Regions from separate parts of the Mesorhizobium sp. P2_D5 genome, predicted to be linked through region 3. Evidence: riboswitches for the same ligand, from Rfam matches in the RefSeq annotation. Region 3 holds a riboswitch; each other region holds the start of a gene.
The links. A riboswitch is a leader RNA that binds a small molecule or an ion and turns the genes downstream of it on or off. The one in region 3 is predicted to bind cobalamin.
Positions count from the first base shown of each region.

Region 1 (6,086 bases), on a different contig from region 3:
TGGCTGCGGTGACGGCGACGATGCGGTCGTCCTCGCGGCCTTCCCTAACCAGGCTTTCGGCGAAGACCTTGGTGTAGGCCGGCGCGTTGGCCGGCGCCTTCGCCTGCGCTCCGGTGATGACATCGAACTTGTTGACGCCGTGATACTTGTCTGCGGCGGCTTCAGCCGGCGCGTAGCCCTTGCCCTTCTGGGTGACGACATGGATCAGCACCGGGCCTTCGCCATTGTCGCGGACGTTCTTCAGGACCGGGATCAGATGCTCGAGGTTGTGACCGTCGATCGGGCCGATGTGATAGAAGCCGAGTTCCTCGAAGAGCGTGCCGCCGGTGACGTAGCCGCGTGCATGCTCGACCGCCCGGGTGATCGCACGGTCGGCGCGCTTGCCGAGATAAGAGGTCAGTTTCTTACCGAAGTCGCGCAGGCCGACATAGGTCCTGCCCGAGGCCAGACGCGCCAGATAGGCGCTCATCGCACCGGTCGGCGGCGCAATCGACATGTCGTTGTCGTTGAGGATGACGATGAGCCGGGCATCGAGCGCGCCGGCATTGTTCATCGCCTCGTAGGCCATGCCGGCCGACATGGCACCATCGCCGATAACGGCGATGACATTGTTGCGGCCGCCGGAGAGATCGCGGGCGGCGGCCATGCCAAGGCCGGCCGATATCGATGTCGAGGAGTGAGCGGCGCCGAAGGGATCGTATTCGCTCTCGGCGCGGCGGGTGAAGCCCGACAGCCCACCCTCCTGACGCAAGGTGCGGATACGGTCACGGCGGCCGGTCAGGATCTTGTGCGGGTAGGCCTGGTGGCCGACATCCCAGATCAGCCGGTCATCCGGGGTGTTGAAGACATAGTGCAGCGCGACCGTCAGTTCGACCACGCCAAGGCCGGCGCCAAGATGGCCGCCTGTGTGTGACACGGCGTCGATCAGTTCGGCACGAAGCTCGGATGCCAGTTGCGGCAATTCGCTCTCGGCAAGCGTGCGCAGGTCGGCCGGGATGCGGACCTTGTCGAGAAGGGGCGTATGCGGCGTTGAATTCACGGGTAGGCCTGCTCAGGCTTTCTGTTCATGGGCGGGATAGGCCGGCCGCCGGCGAAAGTAAATGCGTGTCTGTGACGCGGATCAGGCTTTAGGTCCCAAAACCCGGCCACTTTTGGGCGACATGCATCAGCTTTCCGGCAACGGGATGAATTCTTCCTCATCTCCGGGAACGATATCGAAGCGGCCGGTCTTCCATTCCTGCTTGGCCTGCTCGATGCGCTCCTTGGAGGACGAGACGAAATTCCACCAAATGTAACGCTTCGAGCCGAGCGAGGCGCCACCGAACAGCATGAAATGCGCGCCGCCTTCCGACGACACGACGATCTCGTCGCCGGGCCGAAACACCAACAGCCGCTCCGCCGGAAAAACATCGCCTGAAATCGAAACCTCGCCTTCGAGCGTGTAGATGGCGCGCTCCTCGGCATCGGCCGGGATTTTCACGCTGGCGCCAGGCGCCAGCCTAAGGTCGGCATAAAGCGTCTCGGAGTGAGCCCTCACGGGGGACCGCAGTCCCTGGAAGTCGCCGATGACGACGCGACCGCCGACGCCTTCGGCATCGATCTCGGGGAGCCGCAAGGCAGCGGTGTTCTCGAAAACCGGTGCCACTTCCTCCTTGCCGTCCGGCAGTGCCAGCCATGTCTGCAGGCCGGAGACCGACATCGGCGCGCCACGCAATTCCTCCGGCGTGCGCTCGGAATGGACGATGCCGCGGCCGGCGGTCATCAAATTCACGTCGCCGGGCTGGATGACCATTTCGGTGCCGAGTGAATCGCGATGCCTGATCTTGCCGTCGAACAGATAGGTCACCGTCGACAGCCCGATATGCGGATGAGGACGGACATCGAGCGCCTGGCCCGCGCGCAGGATCGCTGGGCCCATGCGGTCGAAGAAGATGAAAGGCCCGACGAGCCGTCTTTTGGCGGTCGGCAAAGCGCGGCGTACCTGGAAACCGCCAATGTCCTTGGCGTTCGGAATGACCATCAGCTCGATCTGGTCGCTGGCAAAGGCGTCGCCGACTTCAGGGTCTTTCCCGGGGAAGAAGCTCATGGACTCTCCTTGTCAGCGGCCGTGCCTGCTTGTCGGATCAGGCAAAACGGATCGCCGATTTTGCCCGCGCCTTGGCGGCCACCTCTTCGCGATTGCGAGGATGCTGATGGGTTTCGAGGGAATCGAGAAGCTCACGCGCCGATGCCGCGATGGCTTCGACCGCATGATCGAAGGCGTGCTGGTTCTGCTTCGAAGGTCGCGTCGTTCCGCTCAATTTGCGAACAAACTGAAGTGCGGCGTCGCGCACCTCGTCATTGGATGCCGGCGGATCAAAATTGAACAGGGTCTTGATGTTTCTGCACATCGTTTGCGAACCTCCTCTTGTCCTGAAGCCGTTTCAATCGGGACGGCTACTATCCTCGACCATGATCATGTCCAAAGCCAGTGAGGCAAGCCCATCGTTCGGGAAGCATGACTCAGTCGGCGTCGAGCGGCTCCGTTCCAACCGGCTTGCCGTCGCGCGACAGCCTGATCTTCTCGACCTTGTCCTCGGCGGCTTTCAGCAGCCGGTCGCAATGCGCCTTCAGCGCCTCGCCGCGCTCATAGATCCTGATCGACTGGTCGAGCGGCACGTCGCCACGCTCCAGATCATCGACGATCTTTTCCAGCGCATCGAGTGCCTGCTCGAAGCTCATCGCCTTGACGTCTTCGTTGGTCTCTCCAGCCATCATTCACCCTTTCATCAGTCGCCCGACATGGGCGGCGACCGAAAATGCCAGTCCCTGCAGATCGTAGCCACCCTCGAGCAGGCTGACGAGCCGGTTGCCGCTGTGGCGCGTGGCGCGCTGCATAAGCTGGCCGGTCGCCCAGTCGAAATCATCCTCTGTCAGGTTGATTTCGGCCAGCGGATCGCGATGATGCGCGTCGAAACCGGCCGAAATGATGATCAGGTCGGGCGCGAAATTGTCGAGCGCCGGCAGGACACGCGACAGCAAGGCATCGCGGAAAACCTCGCTGCCGGTCTGCGGCGCCAGCGGCGCGTTGACGATGTTGCCGGCGCCGATCTCGCTCTTTGCCCCGGTGCCGGGATAAAGCGGCATCTGGTGCGTCGAGCAATAGAGCACCGACGGATCGTCCCAGAAAATATCTTGCGTGCCGTTGCCGTGATGCACGTCCCAGTCGACGACCGCAACGCGCTCGACGCCATGTTTCTTCTGCGCATAACGCGCGGCGATCGCCGCCGTGTTGAAGAGGCAGAAGCCCATGGCCGTGGTTTTTTCAGCATGGTGGCCGGGCGGCCGCGCGGCGACGAAGACGTTGTCGGCGCGGCCCGCAAAGACATCGTCGACGGCCGCATTGGCGGCGCCGATCGCGGTGATCGCCGCTTGCCAGCTCTTCGGGCTAGCGGTGGTGTCGGCGTCGATGCGGGCGATGCCCTCGTCGGGAATGGCGGCGCGGACGCGGGCGACGAAATCGGCGGGATGCGCGTAGAGAATGGTGGCCTCGTCGCCTTCAGGCGCCTTGATGCGATCCAGCCCCACAAAAGCCTCATCGTCGAGCACCCGTTCGATGGCGCGCAACCGGTCCGGCCGCTCGGGGTGACCGGGCGGCGTGATGTGCTCAAGGAAGATCGGATGGGTGTAGAGACGAGTGGCCATCTTCCCTATCTAGTGCCCCGACGTCGCGATGGCCATGCGTCGTGGCCTGATGGCTGGGGAAAATCACACATGCGTCCATTGGTGTCGCTGCAGGCATTGGCGTCGTCAGCGCTTCGGCGTAAGGTCGCTGCCACTGCCTGGTGCCCGCCGCAAGCGGGAGAATCGGGAACACGGTTGAACTCCGTGGCGTGCCCAACGCTGTAAGGGGGACCGCGCCGGTAAATGCCACTGTCGATGACGGGAAGGCACCGGACGCGGGTTGATCCCAAGCCAGAAGACCGGCCTGGCAGGCATCGTCATCCGCATGGTCAGGCGGAAGACATCCACAGCAATCGCAAGGGGACACGCGATGCCGGAACACATGACCGCCTCTGTTGGCGACGGATTTGACCAGAGTGCACGCGATGCGGTCTATCGCGCAATGTTCACGCGGCGCGACGTGCGCAGCCATTTCCTGCCAACCGCGCTCGACGATGAGGTGCTGGCGCGGCTGCTGCTTGCCGCTCACCATGCGCCGTCGGTCGGCTTCATGCAGCCTTGGAATTTCATAGTTATTCGCGATGCCGAGCGACGGGAAAAAGTGCGTGACCTGTTCCTGGCGGCGCGTGAACAGGAACTGCCGGCCATCGCGGAAGAGCGACAGGCGCTTTACCGCAAGCTCAAGCTGGAAGGCATCTGCGAAAGCGCGCTCAACATCTGCATCACCTGCGACCGGCAGCGCTCGAAGGGTTCGCCGCTGGGGCGCTGGCACAATCCGGAGATGGACCTCTACAGCACGGTTTGCGCGGTGCAGAACTTCTGGCTGGCGGCGCGCGCCGAGGGTGTCGGGGTCGGCTGGGTCAGCATCATCGAGGCGCAGGCATTGAAAAGCCTGCTGTCAATTCCCGAGCATGTGACGCCGGTCGCCTATCTCTGCGTCGGCCGTGTTTCCGAGTTCGCGCCAAAGCCGGACCTCGAAGCACATGGCTGGGGCCGCCGCTTGCCACTGCCGGAGTTGATCATGAGCGAGACCTTTTGCGGGCAAGGAGAAGCGTTGCTCAAATCGACCGTGGCGCGCCTCAACGGGGTCGATGCCGCGCCGGCGACCACTGCCGATCAGCGCGTCGCGCCGGCCGTGCCCCAGCGCGAACCGCCGAAGGAGGCCAGCGCCTTGTCCTTGAGTTCCCTGAACTTCGACGACGCCTCGGCCAGCCGGGCGTCCCAGGCGGGATCGGGCACCTGGCCCTCAATGATCCTGAAATAGACCTGCATCAGGCAGGCGATGGCGAAGGGTTCGATGAACGCCGCCTTGAAGGCCCAGGCGAAGACGATGGCGAGCACGAAAGCCCAGCCGGCAAGCTGCCCGGGCATGAGGAAAAGAATCGCGCCGGCCGGCGCCAGCATCAGCAGGAAGATGACGAACGAGACGCCCCACATGATGACCGCCAGCCAAACGGCGTTCTTGACCATGATCTTGCCGTTCTGGGCATAGAGCACGACGCCTTGGCGGGCAGTCTCGAACGGCGAGGCTGAATTGATGCGGATGTTGTAGCCGAGGATGATCTCGTCGACATAGGTCAGCGACAGGCGGATCACCGTGTTGACGAAGCTGACCAGGCCGCTCAGGCCCGGGATCGGCAGGAAGGCGGAGATGCCGCCGAGCAGCCCGGTGATGGCGCGGATGGCGCCCTTGACCAGTTGGTCGACGACGAAAAGGATGTTGGCCTCGGCAAAACGCTGGGTCACGATGTCCTTGGCATAGGCGATCTGGTTCTGGCCGTCGGGAACGTCGCGGCCGTCAATCAGATGGACCATGACGGCGATATGGCCGGCCTTGACGACATAGAGGATGTATTCGCGGATCCAGTAGACGGCAATCGAGACGACGCCAAAGCCAACCACGCCGCCCCACAAGGCAAAGGACAGCGGCCCGTCGGGATCGGTGGAGATATGGCCGACGCCGTAGCCAACGGAGGCGCCCGTGCCGGTCGCCACGATATAGGCCAGCGTGATGCCGAAATAGACGATCATGCGAAAGACAACGAAGGGCCAGGTCCGCATCATGATGGACACCGACCTGCCGATATTGAAATCCCACATGCCCCCGAATCTCCGCTCAGAGATGGCGCGAGAGGATGCGCCGAAACCGGCTGTTGTCAATCGTGGGAGTGGCGCGCCAGACCGGCAATGGAGATTTCAGACCGGCTGCGAACCCTGCTTCTTGAGCAAGCCTTCGAGCAGTTGCTTGAAGGCCGCCACCACCTTCTTCGACGTCGCTTCGGGGTCGCTCGAATTGGCGATCCGCTGCGCTGCCTGGCTGCTCGCCCCGTTGATCAGCCGCGAGGCGGTCTCGGGGTCGAGGCTGGGAACGACCACGCCCTCCTCCTGCAGCCTGGTCAGATGATCGGTCATTGAACCGACAC
Region 1 is NZ_JBFUEE010000002.1:682,471-688,556, reverse strand. Features, by position in the region: gene dxs (1-deoxy-D-xylulose-5-phosphate synthase) at 1-1,039, opposite strand, end outside; gene AC1DYW_RS10005 (pirin family protein) at 1,166-2,086, opposite strand; gene AC1DYW_RS10000 (DUF2277 domain-containing protein) at 2,124-2,390, opposite strand; gene AC1DYW_RS09995 (exodeoxyribonuclease VII small subunit) at 2,503-2,754, opposite strand; gene AC1DYW_RS09990 (histone deacetylase family protein) at 2,758-3,684, opposite strand; cobalamin riboswitch at 3,806-3,985, shown strand; partial or broken gene bluB (5,6-dimethylbenzimidazole synthase) at 3,989-4,663, shown strand; gene AC1DYW_RS09980 (hypothetical protein) at 4,780-5,763, opposite strand; gene AC1DYW_RS09975 (TetR/AcrR family transcriptional regulator) at 5,860-6,086, opposite strand, start outside.
Region 1: another riboswitch for cobalamin. It lies ahead of bluB (5,6-dimethylbenzimidazole synthase); the one in region 3 lies ahead of AC1DYW_RS31440 (DUF1636 family protein).

Region 2 (6,086 bases), on a different contig from region 3:
ACGCGCCGATCAATCATGGCAATTCCGGCGGTCCGCTGGTCGATGTCAGCGGCAATGTCGTCGGCATCAACACGGCGATCTATTCGCCCAATGGCGGCAGTGTCGGCGTCGGCTTCGCCATCCCGTCCGACCAGGCCCAGAAGGTGGTCGCCAAGCTGATGAAGGATGGCTCCATCCAGTATGGCTACCTCGGTGTCGAGATACAGCCGGTGACGCCGGATGTGGCCAGCGCCATCGGGCTCGACCATCCTGGCGGCGCGCTGGTTTCGCAGGTCAATGAAGGCTCGCCGGCTGCGAAGGCCGGCGTCGAGACCGGCGACGTCATCACCAGCTTTGCCGGACAGGATGTGAAGGATCCCAAGGACCTGTCGCGGGCCGTCGCCGATGTCGCGCCGGGCGCCAGGGAGACGCTGGATATCTGGCGCAAGGGCAAGGCCATGGATATTTCCGTCGACGTCGGGCTCAACGGCGACGATGTTAAGACCGCATCCGTGACCGACGGGTCCGGCGCGCCGAGTACCGAGCAGGGCTCGCGCGTCCCGGCAATCGGGCTTGGCCTGATGGACATCACCCCTGATGTCCGCCAGGAGTTGAACCTGGCTGCCAATCAGCATGGCGCCCTGGTCGCAAGCGTCAATCCCGACAAACCGGCCTCGGCCTCGGGCATCCAGCCCGGCGACATCATCGTTGCCGTCAATCAGGCGCCGGTGAAAACCGCCAGGCAAGTGACGCAGGCGATCGCCCAAGCCGGCAAGTCCGGCCGCAAATCGGTGCTTCTGCTGGTCGAGCGCGAGGGCAGCCAGATCTATGTCGCGGTGCCGTTTGCCAATGGCTGACGCCGGGGCGCTGACGTGAAGGCAGCGATCGGCGGGCGCGGCGACGCCGGCCCGCCGATCCTGTCCATCAAGATTTCGGTTGCCCGCCACGTCATCTTCGAGAACATTGCATAAGGCCGATAGTGGCCCGATGCAGGGGGGATTGCCGCGATGGTCACCCGAGGGTTTTCTTCAGGACGGCGCCCGCCGATCGACGGCGATGCGCGCATCCCGCCCGGGCAATATCTCGAGCAGGGATTTCCGGTCCTGTCAGCCGGCCCGACGCCGCGGGTGCGCACCGAGGACTGGTCGTTCACGCTGAAGCACGGGCCGCGGCCGATCAAGAAATGGAACTGGGCCGAGTTCAACGCGCTGCCCTTGACCAAGATGACGCGCGACATCCATTGCGTGACCGCATGGACAAAATTCGACACGCCATGGCAAGGCGTGCTTGTTGACGACATCCTCGCCGATGCCGGCATCGAGCCGCCGACCGCCTTCACGCTGGCGCATTCCTTCGACGGCTATTCCACCAACGTGCCGACCAAGGACCTCACCGCCGGCAAGGCGATGGTGGCTCTGCTTTACGAAGGCAAGCCGATCACGCCTGACCATGGCGGCCCGGCGCGGCTGCTGGTGCCGCATCTCTATTTCTGGAAATCGGCCAAATGGCTGAACGGCCTGCAGTTCACCGAGCGCGATGAGCCGGGTTTCTGGGAATTGCGCGGCTATCACATCTATGGCGACCCTTGGCGCGAGCAGCGCTACACGAACGATCCATGAGCGACGCTGCGGCAGTGCAATCGCCCTGGCAGACAGTCAGGATCGTCCGTATCGAAAAGCGCACGCCGCGTGTCACCAGCTTCTTTTTCCAGCCATCGCGGCCTTTCACCTATCTTGCCGGTCAGCATGTCGACGTCAGGCTGACGGCGCCGGACGGCTATCAGGCGCGCCGCTCTTATTCCATTGCCTCCGCGCCCGGAGATGGCGGGGTGATCGAACTGGCGATCGAAAAACTCGACGATGGCGAGGTCTCGCCCTTTTTCCACGACGTCGCAGCAATTGGCGACGAGGTCGAACTGCGCGGGCCGCTCGGCGGGCATTTCATCTGGCCCGATGTCGATAGCGGGCCGGTTTTGCTGGTCGGGGGTGGTTCGGGCGTCGTGCCTTTGATGGCGATGGTCCGTCACCGCGCCAGGCGCAATTCGGTAGTGCCCGTCACCCTGGTCTTTTCAGCGCGGATCTGGGACGAGGTGATTTTTCGTGACGAACTGGTTGCCCTCGACGATCGCAAGGACGGCTTCGACCTGGTGCTGACCCTGACGCGCGAAGCCGCACGCCGTCCAGCCGATTATTCGCGGCGGGTGGACGTTGCCATGATGGTGCAATCCATGGCGCACCTGCCCGGACCGCCTGATATCGCCTTCGTCTGCGGCTCCAACGCCTTCGTTTCGGCCGCCGCCCAAGCGCTGATCGATGCCGGCGTCGCAGCGGAGATCATCCGCACCGAGCGCTACGGAGTTTGAACGGACACGGCATTTCGAGAGGTTTCCCGTGTCGTCGTTCTGAGCCTTGGCATCGCCCGGCGGTCACGCCTCGATTTCGAGCGCAGAAAGCGGCTTCGAGCAGCAGGCGAGGATAAAGCCGTCGTCGATTTCGTGATCGAGGATGCCACCATTGTGGCTCATCTCGACATCGCCGGCGACCTTCTTCACCTTGCAGGTTCCGCAGAGGCCGAACTCGCAGGCGGCGGGTATCCGCACGCCCGAGGCGCGAGCCGTCTGCAGCACGGTCTGGCCGGCGACGCATTCGGCCTCGACATCCGAGAGCGAAAACCGGATCGGCGTCGCGGCTTCGACGACAATCGCGGCGCCGTCTTCCGCCGGCGAGGTGAATGGTGCCGGGATCTCCTCCACGACAGGCGCCGCAAAGCTCTCCTGATGGTATTTCGTCATGTCGAAGCCGGCGGCGTCCAGCATGCCGCGCACGGCGCGCATGAAGGGATCGGGGCCGCAGCAGAAGATTTCACGCTCGCGGAAATCGGGCGCCAGCAAGGGCAGCCGGATCGCGTCGATGCGGCCCATATGGCCGAACCAGCCCTCGCGGCTGGACCGCTCCTCGATCATGAAGCCGAGCGACAGGCCCGGCATGCGGCTGCCGAGCAGTTCGAGTTCCTTGCGGAAAATGATCTCTTCCGGGCGCCGCGCGCAATTGACGAAGCCGACATCGGTCCATGGCGCGCAGTCGTTCAGCCAGCGCAGCATCGACATCATCGGCGTCACGCCCGAGCCGGCTGAAATGAACAGGTACTTGGCGGCCGGGTGGCTGTGCAGCGAAAAGTCGCCTGTCGGCCCATAGGCCTTGACGTGCGAGCCCGGCGTCAGATGGTCGAACATCCAGCGTGTGCCGATGCTGCCCGCTTGAGCCTTGATCGTCACCGCGATCGAGAACGGCCGCGATGGCGACGACGACAGCGTATAGGTGCGCATCAGCGGCCCGTCGGCGGTCGGCAGTTCCAGCGTCACGAACTGGCCGGGCTTGTAGCGGAACCAGGTCTGGTTGTCGGAGCGGAAGGTGAAGGTCTTCACATCAGGCGCTTCGTCGCTGACGCCGATCACCTCCAGCACCTGGAGCCGGTCGTTCCAGGGCGTCATCTGGTCGAGATGGCGATAGAGGCCGAGATCCGTCATCGCATTCATCCTCTTGTCCTCACTCTTGCCCTGTGCATGTCGAGTTCCCAAAACCGCTGCGCACTTTTGGGCGACATGCACTATGCAACGCTGCGCAGCGCCGGCCGGCCGCCTTCGGCAAGGCGCGGGCCGATGAACGACGCGTACCACTCGACGAACTGGATGACGCCACCCTCATGCAGCTCCGAATAAGGGCCGGGCTCGTAGGCAGGCGACAGGATGCCGAAGGCGTTTTCCTCGACGATCCGCCGGTCCTGGTCGTTGGTCTCGGTCCAGACGTGGGTGAGTTCGTCGAGATCGTAATCGATGCCTTCGACCGCATCCTTGTGAACCAGCCATTTGGTCGTCACCGCGGTCTCCGTGGCGCTGATCGGCAACACCCGGAAGGTGACGGCGTGGTCGCCCAGAATGTGGTTCCAGGTCGTCGGATAGTGATAGAGCAGCAAGGAACCGATGCGGTCGGTCGAAACGCTGTCGGACAGGTTCTTCTTGACCGCACGCTTTCCCGTCATCGTGTAGCTGACGGCATCGCGCAGCAGCGGCGCGCGGGTGGCGCGGTACTGTCCGGCCGGATCGATGCGGAATTTGCTCGGCAGGCCGGCCGCTTCGCATTTCGCCCAGTGCGCAAGCATTTCCGGGTCGCTGTCGGCGCCTTGCACGCCGGTCACCGTGGGTGCCTCTGGAAAAGTCTTGCAGAGCTCCGGATGATTGCCGGCGCAATGATAGCACTCGCGGTTGTTTTCCCAGACCAGCTTCCAGTTGCCCTTCTCGACAATGGTCGATTCGAACGCCACCTTGGCCTCGCGCAGCCGGTGCGGCAAAAGGTAGGGCTCGATCATCGCGCGCATCGGTGCGAAATCCGCCGGCTCCTTGGCCAGGCAGATGAAAATGTAGCCGCCGACGCTTTCACAGGCGACGGGCTTTAAGCCGAACTGGCTCTTGTCGAAACCGTCGGCCATCTGCCTGGCAAACAAGAGCCTTCCGTCCAACTCGTAGGTCCATTGGTGATAGGGGCAGACCAGCTTTGCCGCCGTGCCCTTGTCGGAATTGCAGACGCGGCTGCCGCGATGGCGGCAGGAATTGTGGAAGGCGTTGATATTGCCCTTCTGGTCGCGGACAAGCACGACTGGATAGTCGCCAATCTGCGCCGTGATGTAGCTGCCCGGCTTCGGCAGCTCGCAATCATGACCGATGAACAGCCAGTCGCGATACCAGATCAGCTCCATGTCGAGCTTGAAATAGTCTGGATCGGTGTAGAAGGGCTGTCCTAGCGAAAAGCCTTGCCGCCGGCCACTCAAGAGCCTCAGCATGTCGTTGCGAGCATCCATGTCCTGTCCTCGTTTCTAAGGACTGAACTGGTGGTGACGGAGGAAGGATTGGACGCAGGCCGGCGATGCGCCGGACATGCACTATCCGCCTCTTGACCGCCCACCGCGATCAGTCGAGTCTAGACATCTCGGGCTGGTTTCCGGGCTCTGGAGTTGTCCTTGCGGACCATCGCGACACCTTCCCAGGCTGACGCCCAGTGGTCTCCCGTTGCGACTTGAACTCCACCACCGTTGCGGGGGCAGCGCCGGATTCTGACCGGCTTCCCAATTCTCCGCCTCGTCGTCACGAAGCGGCACCTGAGATGACATGATCTAATCACGATCGCGGGCGCGTCATCGGCATGAAAACGACATCGTATCCATGCGGCGCGACACGCTTGCGAAACGTTCCGGTCGGTGATCGCGAAGCGGAAGCCTTTCTCTTGGGCAACCATAGCCGGCTCCAATCTCGCCGAAACCGACCCCTTGCCAGGAAGCAGAAAAGGTTAACGGTATCGAAAAGTGACTATTAGCTGCCGCTAAAATCGAACCGAACGGTTCGTTTCTGTTGACTGTGCGTGCAGGACTTGTGAACGCTGGGCCTCCGACACAGTTGGTGATCGGGGTACCTGTTTCGTACAACTCTTTGATATGAATTAGAAAAACATTGAGTGTGGAAACCCCTGGCGCAATTTCAAGTGGTGGATTCTTGGTCCACGCGGAACAACTTCGTGATTGGAAATGGCTGGATGGCTCTCCCACATCGGGGCTGTCCGAACGACGCGATTTCTTCCCAAGACACGCCGCTAGACGGACGGCAAAAATAAGAAATACTGGAGTACCAAAAAATGAAAAAGATCATCCTCACTGCCGCCGCCCTTCTGGCCATTTCCGGCAGCGCCTTCGCGAACAGCGACCACTATGGTTCGAATGCCCCGGCAGCCACCGCTGCTGTCGACAGCTCGTACACTGCTTCGACCAAGAAGTCGGAGCCGGCTGCTCAGACGCCTGCCCAGGGTAGCAACCGTAACCTCTTCGGCAATAACTAACAGCCGATTCCCAGAAGGCGGCGGGCTCTCCCGCCGTCTTGGCGAAATCCAGAATTCAGGAGATTTGAAATGAAGAAGATCATGCTTGCTGCCGCCGCCGTCGTGGCGATCTCCGGCAGCGCTTTCGCCGCCAGCGACAACTACGGTTCGAATGGCGCCAACCAGCCTGCCGTCGGTTCGGTTGACAACTCTCAAACGGGCTCGATCCGCAACAGCGGTGGTTTC
Region 2 is NZ_JBFUEE010000001.1:718,463-724,548, forward strand. Features, by position in the region: gene AC1DYW_RS03510 (DegQ family serine endoprotease) at 1-836, shown strand, start outside; gene AC1DYW_RS03515 (sulfite oxidase-like oxidoreductase) at 987-1,598, shown strand; gene AC1DYW_RS03520 (ferredoxin reductase) at 1,595-2,341, shown strand; gene AC1DYW_RS03525 (FAD-binding oxidoreductase) at 2,405-3,505, opposite strand; gene AC1DYW_RS03530 (aromatic ring-hydroxylating oxygenase subunit alpha) at 3,586-4,833, opposite strand; cobalamin riboswitch at 4,948-5,149, opposite strand; gene AC1DYW_RS03535 (DUF680 domain-containing protein) at 5,661-5,861, shown strand; gene AC1DYW_RS03540 (DUF680 domain-containing protein) at 5,931-6,086, shown strand, end outside.
Region 2: another riboswitch for cobalamin. It lies ahead of AC1DYW_RS03530 (aromatic ring-hydroxylating oxygenase subunit alpha); the one in region 3 lies ahead of AC1DYW_RS31440 (DUF1636 family protein).

Region 3 (6,086 bases):
GCGCAACGCCGAACCGCTCCGAATCGTAGCGCGGCATCGAAGTATGGATCATCTCGACCGCGCAGCAGGCGAGGCCGAACGTCATGAACATCAGCGAACCGCTGCGCGCCCAGGTGATCAGCGCCTCAGTCGAGGTGACGAGAAAGCCCTTGTCGGCCAATTCGTTGTTGATCTCGAGGAAGAAAGGATCGTCGGACCCTACCGGCCTGCCGGTGTTGGGATCGATCAGGCCCTTGGGCTTCGGCGCGACGAGCGTGCCGGAACTGTCGTTCAATCCCATTCCAGCGCTCCTTTTTTCCATTCATAGGCAAAGCCGATGGTCAGCACCGCCAGGAAGACCATCATCGACCAGAAGCCGAGCATGCCGATCTTCGAGAACGACACCGCCCACGGAAACAGGAAAGCCACTTCCAGGTCGAAGATGATGAACAGGATCGACACCAGGTAGAAACGGATGTCGAATTTCATGCGGGCGTCGTCGAACGAGTTGAAACCGCACTCGTAGGCGGAAAGCTTTTCGGGATCGGGATTGCGGTAGGCGACCAGGAAGGGGGCGGCCAGCAGCGCCAGCCCGACGACCAGGGCCACGCCGATGAACAGGACGATGGGCAGGTATGAACCTAGAAGTGCGTTCATGCTCGGCTTTCCGTTGGCGCCAATCCACGTTGATTACAGCACCGGACCCTAATGCGGAAGCGTGACAGTTTAACCGCTGAACCGTTTTAAGGGCCTATGCTGCAACGCGGCGAGGGTTAGCGCAGCACTTCCAGCGAAGCAAGTCAAACCTTGTTCAAAACGCGGTGCTGGACGGCATATCCGAGGAAACTGGTCCGATCCGCTCCTGTTTGATTTCCTTCGCTTTTTACTCCACTTTTGTCTCCTGACATGGTTGCCGCCAAAACCCTGCTAGCATGGGCCGGAATCACCCATCAGAACTTCGGCCAACCACCCTCAGAGTGATGCCTGCATGAAGGAAAAGTTCTCGCTTGCCATGGCCCGGCGCATCGCGCTCGCCGCCCAGGGGTTTCTCGATCCCCGCCCCGCCGGTACGCCCGACCGCCGCCATTTCGCCCGCGTTCTCTCCCGCACCGGCCTGCTGCAGATCGATTCCGTCAGTGCAGTGGTGCGCGCCCACTATATGCCGCTCTATTCGCGCCTTGGCCCCTACCCCTTCGCTCTGCTCGACAACGCCGCCGTGACGCGCAAACGCACGGTGTTCGAATACTGGGCACACGAAGCCTCCTTCCTGCCGGTCGAGACCTACCCGCTGATGCGCTGGCGCATGCAGCGAGCCGAGCGCGGCGACGAAATGTATCTCGGTCTCGCCAAATGGGGCCGCGAACACGCTGGCTACATCGAACAGATCTATCGCGAGGTCGCCGATCGCGGGCCGATCGCCGCTTCCGCGCTCGAAGGCCAGAAAGGCTCGGGCGGCTGGTGGGGCTGGAGCCATGCCAAGCACGCCTTCGAATGGCTGTTCTGGGCCGGGCGCATCACAACGGCGCACCGTCGCGGTTTCGAGCGGTTCTACGATCTGCCGGAACGCGTGCTGCCGCAGGCGATCCTCGACCTGCCGGTGCCCGCCGCCGAGGACGCGCACCGCGAATTGCTGCGCATTTCCGCCCGCGCCCACGGCATCGCGACATCAGGCGACCTGCGCGACTATTTCCGCCTGTCCCCCGCCGACATGAAGGGCCGACTGGAGGAACTGGTCGAAACAGGCGAACTGCTGCCTGTGCGTGTCGAAGGCTGGGACAAGCCGGCCTATCTTCATAAAGACGCCCGTCTGCCACGCAAGATCGAGGCCCGCGCTTTGCTGGCGCCGTTCGATCCGGTCGTCTTCGAACGGTCGCGCACCGAGCGGCTGTTCGACTTCCACTACCGCATCGAGATCTACACGCCAGCCGAAAAGCGCCAATACGGCTACTACGTCCTGCCGTTCCTGCTCGGCGACAGGATCGTGGCGCGCGTTGACCTCAAGGCCGACCGGCCAGCCGGTGTCCTGCGGGTCCATGCTGCTTACGCAGAGCCCGGCGCGCCGCCTGAAACCGCTGCAGAACTCTTCGAAGAATTGAAGCAGATGCAGGGCTGGCTCGGCCTTGAACGTATAGAGGTGACATCAGCCGGTGATTTGGGTCCGGCGCTGGCCGACCTGACCGTGTCGTAAGCCCACGTTGACACCGCCGCCCGCAAAAGCCTAAATCCGCTCCAGACGGTCTCCTCTCTTCAACGAGAGGAGCCAAGAGGGAATGCGGTGCGAAATTCCGATTTCAAATCCGCGGCTGTCCCCGCAACTGTAAGCGACGAGCCAAGGCCGAAAGCCACTGGGGTATTCCCGGGAAGGCGGCTACCCAAGGCGATGACCCGCGAGCCAGGAGACCTGCCGTCTGCGACTGTAGAATCCGATCGCCCGGCGGGTTTCCGGGCAAGGAGCCCAATTTTTGGACCACGACAGCAGTTTTTCCGCTGGCACAGCGGACAATTCGTCCGGCGAGAGCGATGCCCTTGCCGGCGTGACCGTGATCGTCTGTGCCTCCTGTCGCGATGAAACCGGTTCCGATGCCCATCCCCGCGCCGGCGAACTGCTCGCGGACGACACGCGTCACGCCGCGTCTGGCCAAGACATCCGCGTCCGCACGGTCGAATGCCTCGGCAATTGCAAGCGCCGGCTCAGTGCCGCCATCCTGCGCGATGGTTGCTGGAGCTACGTCTTCGGCGACCTGACCACATCCAGCGGCGCCGACCTCGTCACAGGGGCAAAACTCTTCGCCACCTCGACCGACGGCCTGATCCCGTGGCGCGGCCGTCCAGATAGCCTCAAGCGCGGCCTCGTGGCCCGCATCCCTCCCCTCGACCTGCTGAAGGACTGATCATGACTGCCTCCGTCTCCCGCGTCCCCTGCACCGTCGTCACCGGCTTCCTCGGCGCCGGCAAGACGACGCTGATCCGCCATCTCCTGGAAAACGCCGGCGGCAAGCGGATCGCCATCATCGTCAACGAGTTCGGCGACATCGGCATCGACGGCGAAATCCTGAAGGGCTGCGGCATCGACACCTGCCCGGAGGAAAACATCGTCGAACTGTCCAATGGCTGCATCTGCTGCACCGTTGCCGACGATTTCGTGCCGGCGCTCGACCAGATCCTGTCGTTGACGCCGAAGGTCGACCACATCTTGATCGAGACCTCGGGTCTGGCTCTGCCCAAGCCACTGGTCCAGGCTTTCCAGTGGCCGACGGTGAAGAGCCGCGTGACGGTCGATGGCGTCATCGCCGTCGTCGACGGTCCCGCACTCGCCGAAGGCCGCGTCGCCAATGACATGGACGCACTTCAGGCACAGCGCGCCCAGGATGAGACGCTCGATCACGACGATCCGGTCGAGGAGGTGTTCGAGGACCAGATCGCCTGCGCCGACCTGATCATCCTGTCGAAGAGCGACCTGATGGACACCGCCGGCTCCGCCCGCGCCAACGCCATCATCAACGAGCACATCGCTCGCGCCGTGAAGATCGTGCCGACGTCGCAAGGCAAGGTCGATCCGTCGGTGCTACTTGGTCTTGGCCTTGCCGTCGAGGACGATATCGAGAACCGCAAGACCCACCACGACGACGAACTCGACCACGAGCACGACGACTTCGACTCTTTCGTCATCGACATTGCCTCGATCGCCAATCCCGACGAGCTGGCAAAGCGCGTCGCCACCGCCGCCGAGGAAGAAAACGTGCTGCGCGTAAAAGGCTTCGTCGAGGTTGGCGGCAAGCCGATGCGGCTCTTGCTGCAGGCCGTGGGACCGCGCGTCAATCACTACTACGACCGCGCCTGGACGGCCGGGGATGACCGCCGCTCGCGTCTCGTCGTTATCGGCCTCAAGGGGCTGAACCGCCCGGCGATCGAGCGTATACTCGCCGGCTGACGCAAACCACGGCCCGCGATGCACATCCTCACCACGACCTCCGCCTCGCTCGACGATCTCGCCGAGCCGGTCGATCTGCGGCAGTCGCCGGCGGATATCGTGGCCCTGTCCTTCACCGACAGCGATCTCGCCGGACTGGCGGCGGCATGGAAGGCCGATGCCGAGCGCCTGCCCTCGATGCGGCTGGCGGCTTTGCGTGACCTGCGCCATCCGATGTCCGTCGACCTCTGGGTCGACAGCGTCGCCCGCCATGCCAAAGTCATCCTCGTGCGCATTCTGGGCGGCTACGACTGGTGGCGCTACGGCTGCGACCAGCTTGCCTCGACCGCCCGCGCGCGCGGTATAAAACTGGCGCTGCTGCCCGGCGAATGCCGCGACGAGGATCTGCGCCTGATCGAAGCCTCGACACTGCCGCGCCAGGAACTGGACGGCCTGCTCGACTATTTTCGCGAGGGCGGTCCGGCCAATATGAACGCGCTGGTGCAGAAGCTGGCGCGGCTGGCAGGGTCTGAAGCAACAATTTCGGCGCCTGTCGCGGTACCAAAGGCCGGCTACTATGAGCCGGGCCGCGGCGTCGTCCCCCTTCCTCTCGAGGGGCAAGGAAACACCGCGCCTGTCATCCCCATCCTGTTCTACCGTTCGATGCTGCTGGCCGCCGATGTCGCACCGATCGACGCCCTTTTTGAAGCGCTGCGGCAGCGCCGTATGACGCCGGTCCCCATCTTCGTCTCCAGCCTCAAGGACCCGGTATCGCTGGCGTTCGTCGAAACCGCGCTGGCCTCGTTGAAACCTGCCGCCATCGTCACCGCGACCGCCTTCGCGTCCGGCGCCGAACCCGGCGTCGAAACCCTGTTCGATCGTGCCGGCGTGCCAGTCTTCCAGGTCATCGTCGCCACCACCCGCCGCGACATCTGGGAAAACAACCAGCGTGGGCTGGCGCCCGCCGACCTCGCTATGCATGTCGTGCTGCCCGAACTCGACGGCCGCATCCTTGCCGGCGCCATTTCCTTCAAGGGCGAGAGCGAGGTCGATCCCGCACTTGGTCACCGCGCCTTCGCCAACCGGCCGGAGCCCGATCGTGTGGCGCAAGTGGCGGACCGTGTCGCGGCCTTCATCAAGCTGCAAGAAACGCCGAGCGCCGAGCGCAAGCTTGCCATCCTGATCCCCGATTATCCCAGCGCCCCCGGCCGCACCGGCTATGCCGTCGGCCTCGACGTGCCGTCCAGCGTGCTGGCGATGCTGCAGGACCTCAAGGGACAGGGCTATGCCGTTGACGGGATTCCGCAAACGCCGCGTGCGCTGCTGGATTTGCTGGAAAGTTCAAACCACGGGCTGAAGCTTGACGACTATCTGTGCTTCTCAACCGAACTGCCGAGGGCGGCGATAGCTGCCGTAGAAGGCGCCTGGGGTAAGGCGAAAGATGAAACAGGTTTGCGCGAGGTGCTAACCTCCGCAAAATTCCCCTTCCGCGCCGCCACCTTCGGCAACGTCACCGTGGCGCTTGCTCCCGACCGCGGCCGGTCAGTGGATCGGCGCGCCGATTATCACGACCCGACGCTGCCGCCGCGGCATGCGCTGATCGCCTTCGGCCTGTGGCTGCGCAAATCGCTCGGCGCTCATGCGCTTGTCCATGTCGGCGCCCATGGAACGCTGGAATGGCTGCCCGGAAAGACGGTTGCGCTCAGCCAAAACTGCTTTCCCGAGATCGTCACCGGCCCCTTGCCCGTGATCTATCCCTTCATCGTCTCCAACCCCGGCGAAGCCGCACAGGCCAAGCGGCGCATCGCCGCCGTCACCCTTGGGCATCTGCCGCCGCCGCTGACCGGCGCCGGACTGGACGAGGATCAGCACAGGCTCGAACGCCTGGTCGACGAATATGCCCAGGCCGACGGGCTCGACCGCCGCCGCCGCGACCGCCTCGCAAAGCTGATCGTCGACACCGCGCAGAAGACCGGCCTCGCCTCCGAAGCCGGCGTCGCCAAAACCGATGCACCCGACGAGGCGCTGCGCCGCATCGACGCCTGGCTCTGCGACCTCAAGGATTTCGCCATCAAGGACGGGCTGCATATCTACGGCCGCGCCTCCAACGACGAGCCTGACGCCATGCGGCGTCAAAGCGCTGAAGCCGAGAAGACGGCATTGCTGGCAGCACTCGATGGCCGCCACGTCAAGGCCG
Region 3 is NZ_JBFUEE010000011.1:103,255-109,340, forward strand. Features, by position in the region: gene AC1DYW_RS31425 (NuoB/complex I 20 kDa subunit family protein) at 1-280, opposite strand, end outside; gene AC1DYW_RS31430 (NADH-quinone oxidoreductase subunit A) at 271-636, opposite strand; gene AC1DYW_RS31435 (winged helix-turn-helix domain-containing protein) at 968-2,167, shown strand; cobalamin riboswitch at 2,197-2,402, shown strand; gene AC1DYW_RS31440 (DUF1636 family protein) at 2,442-2,870, shown strand; gene cobW (cobalamin biosynthesis protein CobW) at 2,873-3,910, shown strand; gene cobN (cobaltochelatase subunit CobN) at 3,929-6,086, shown strand, end outside.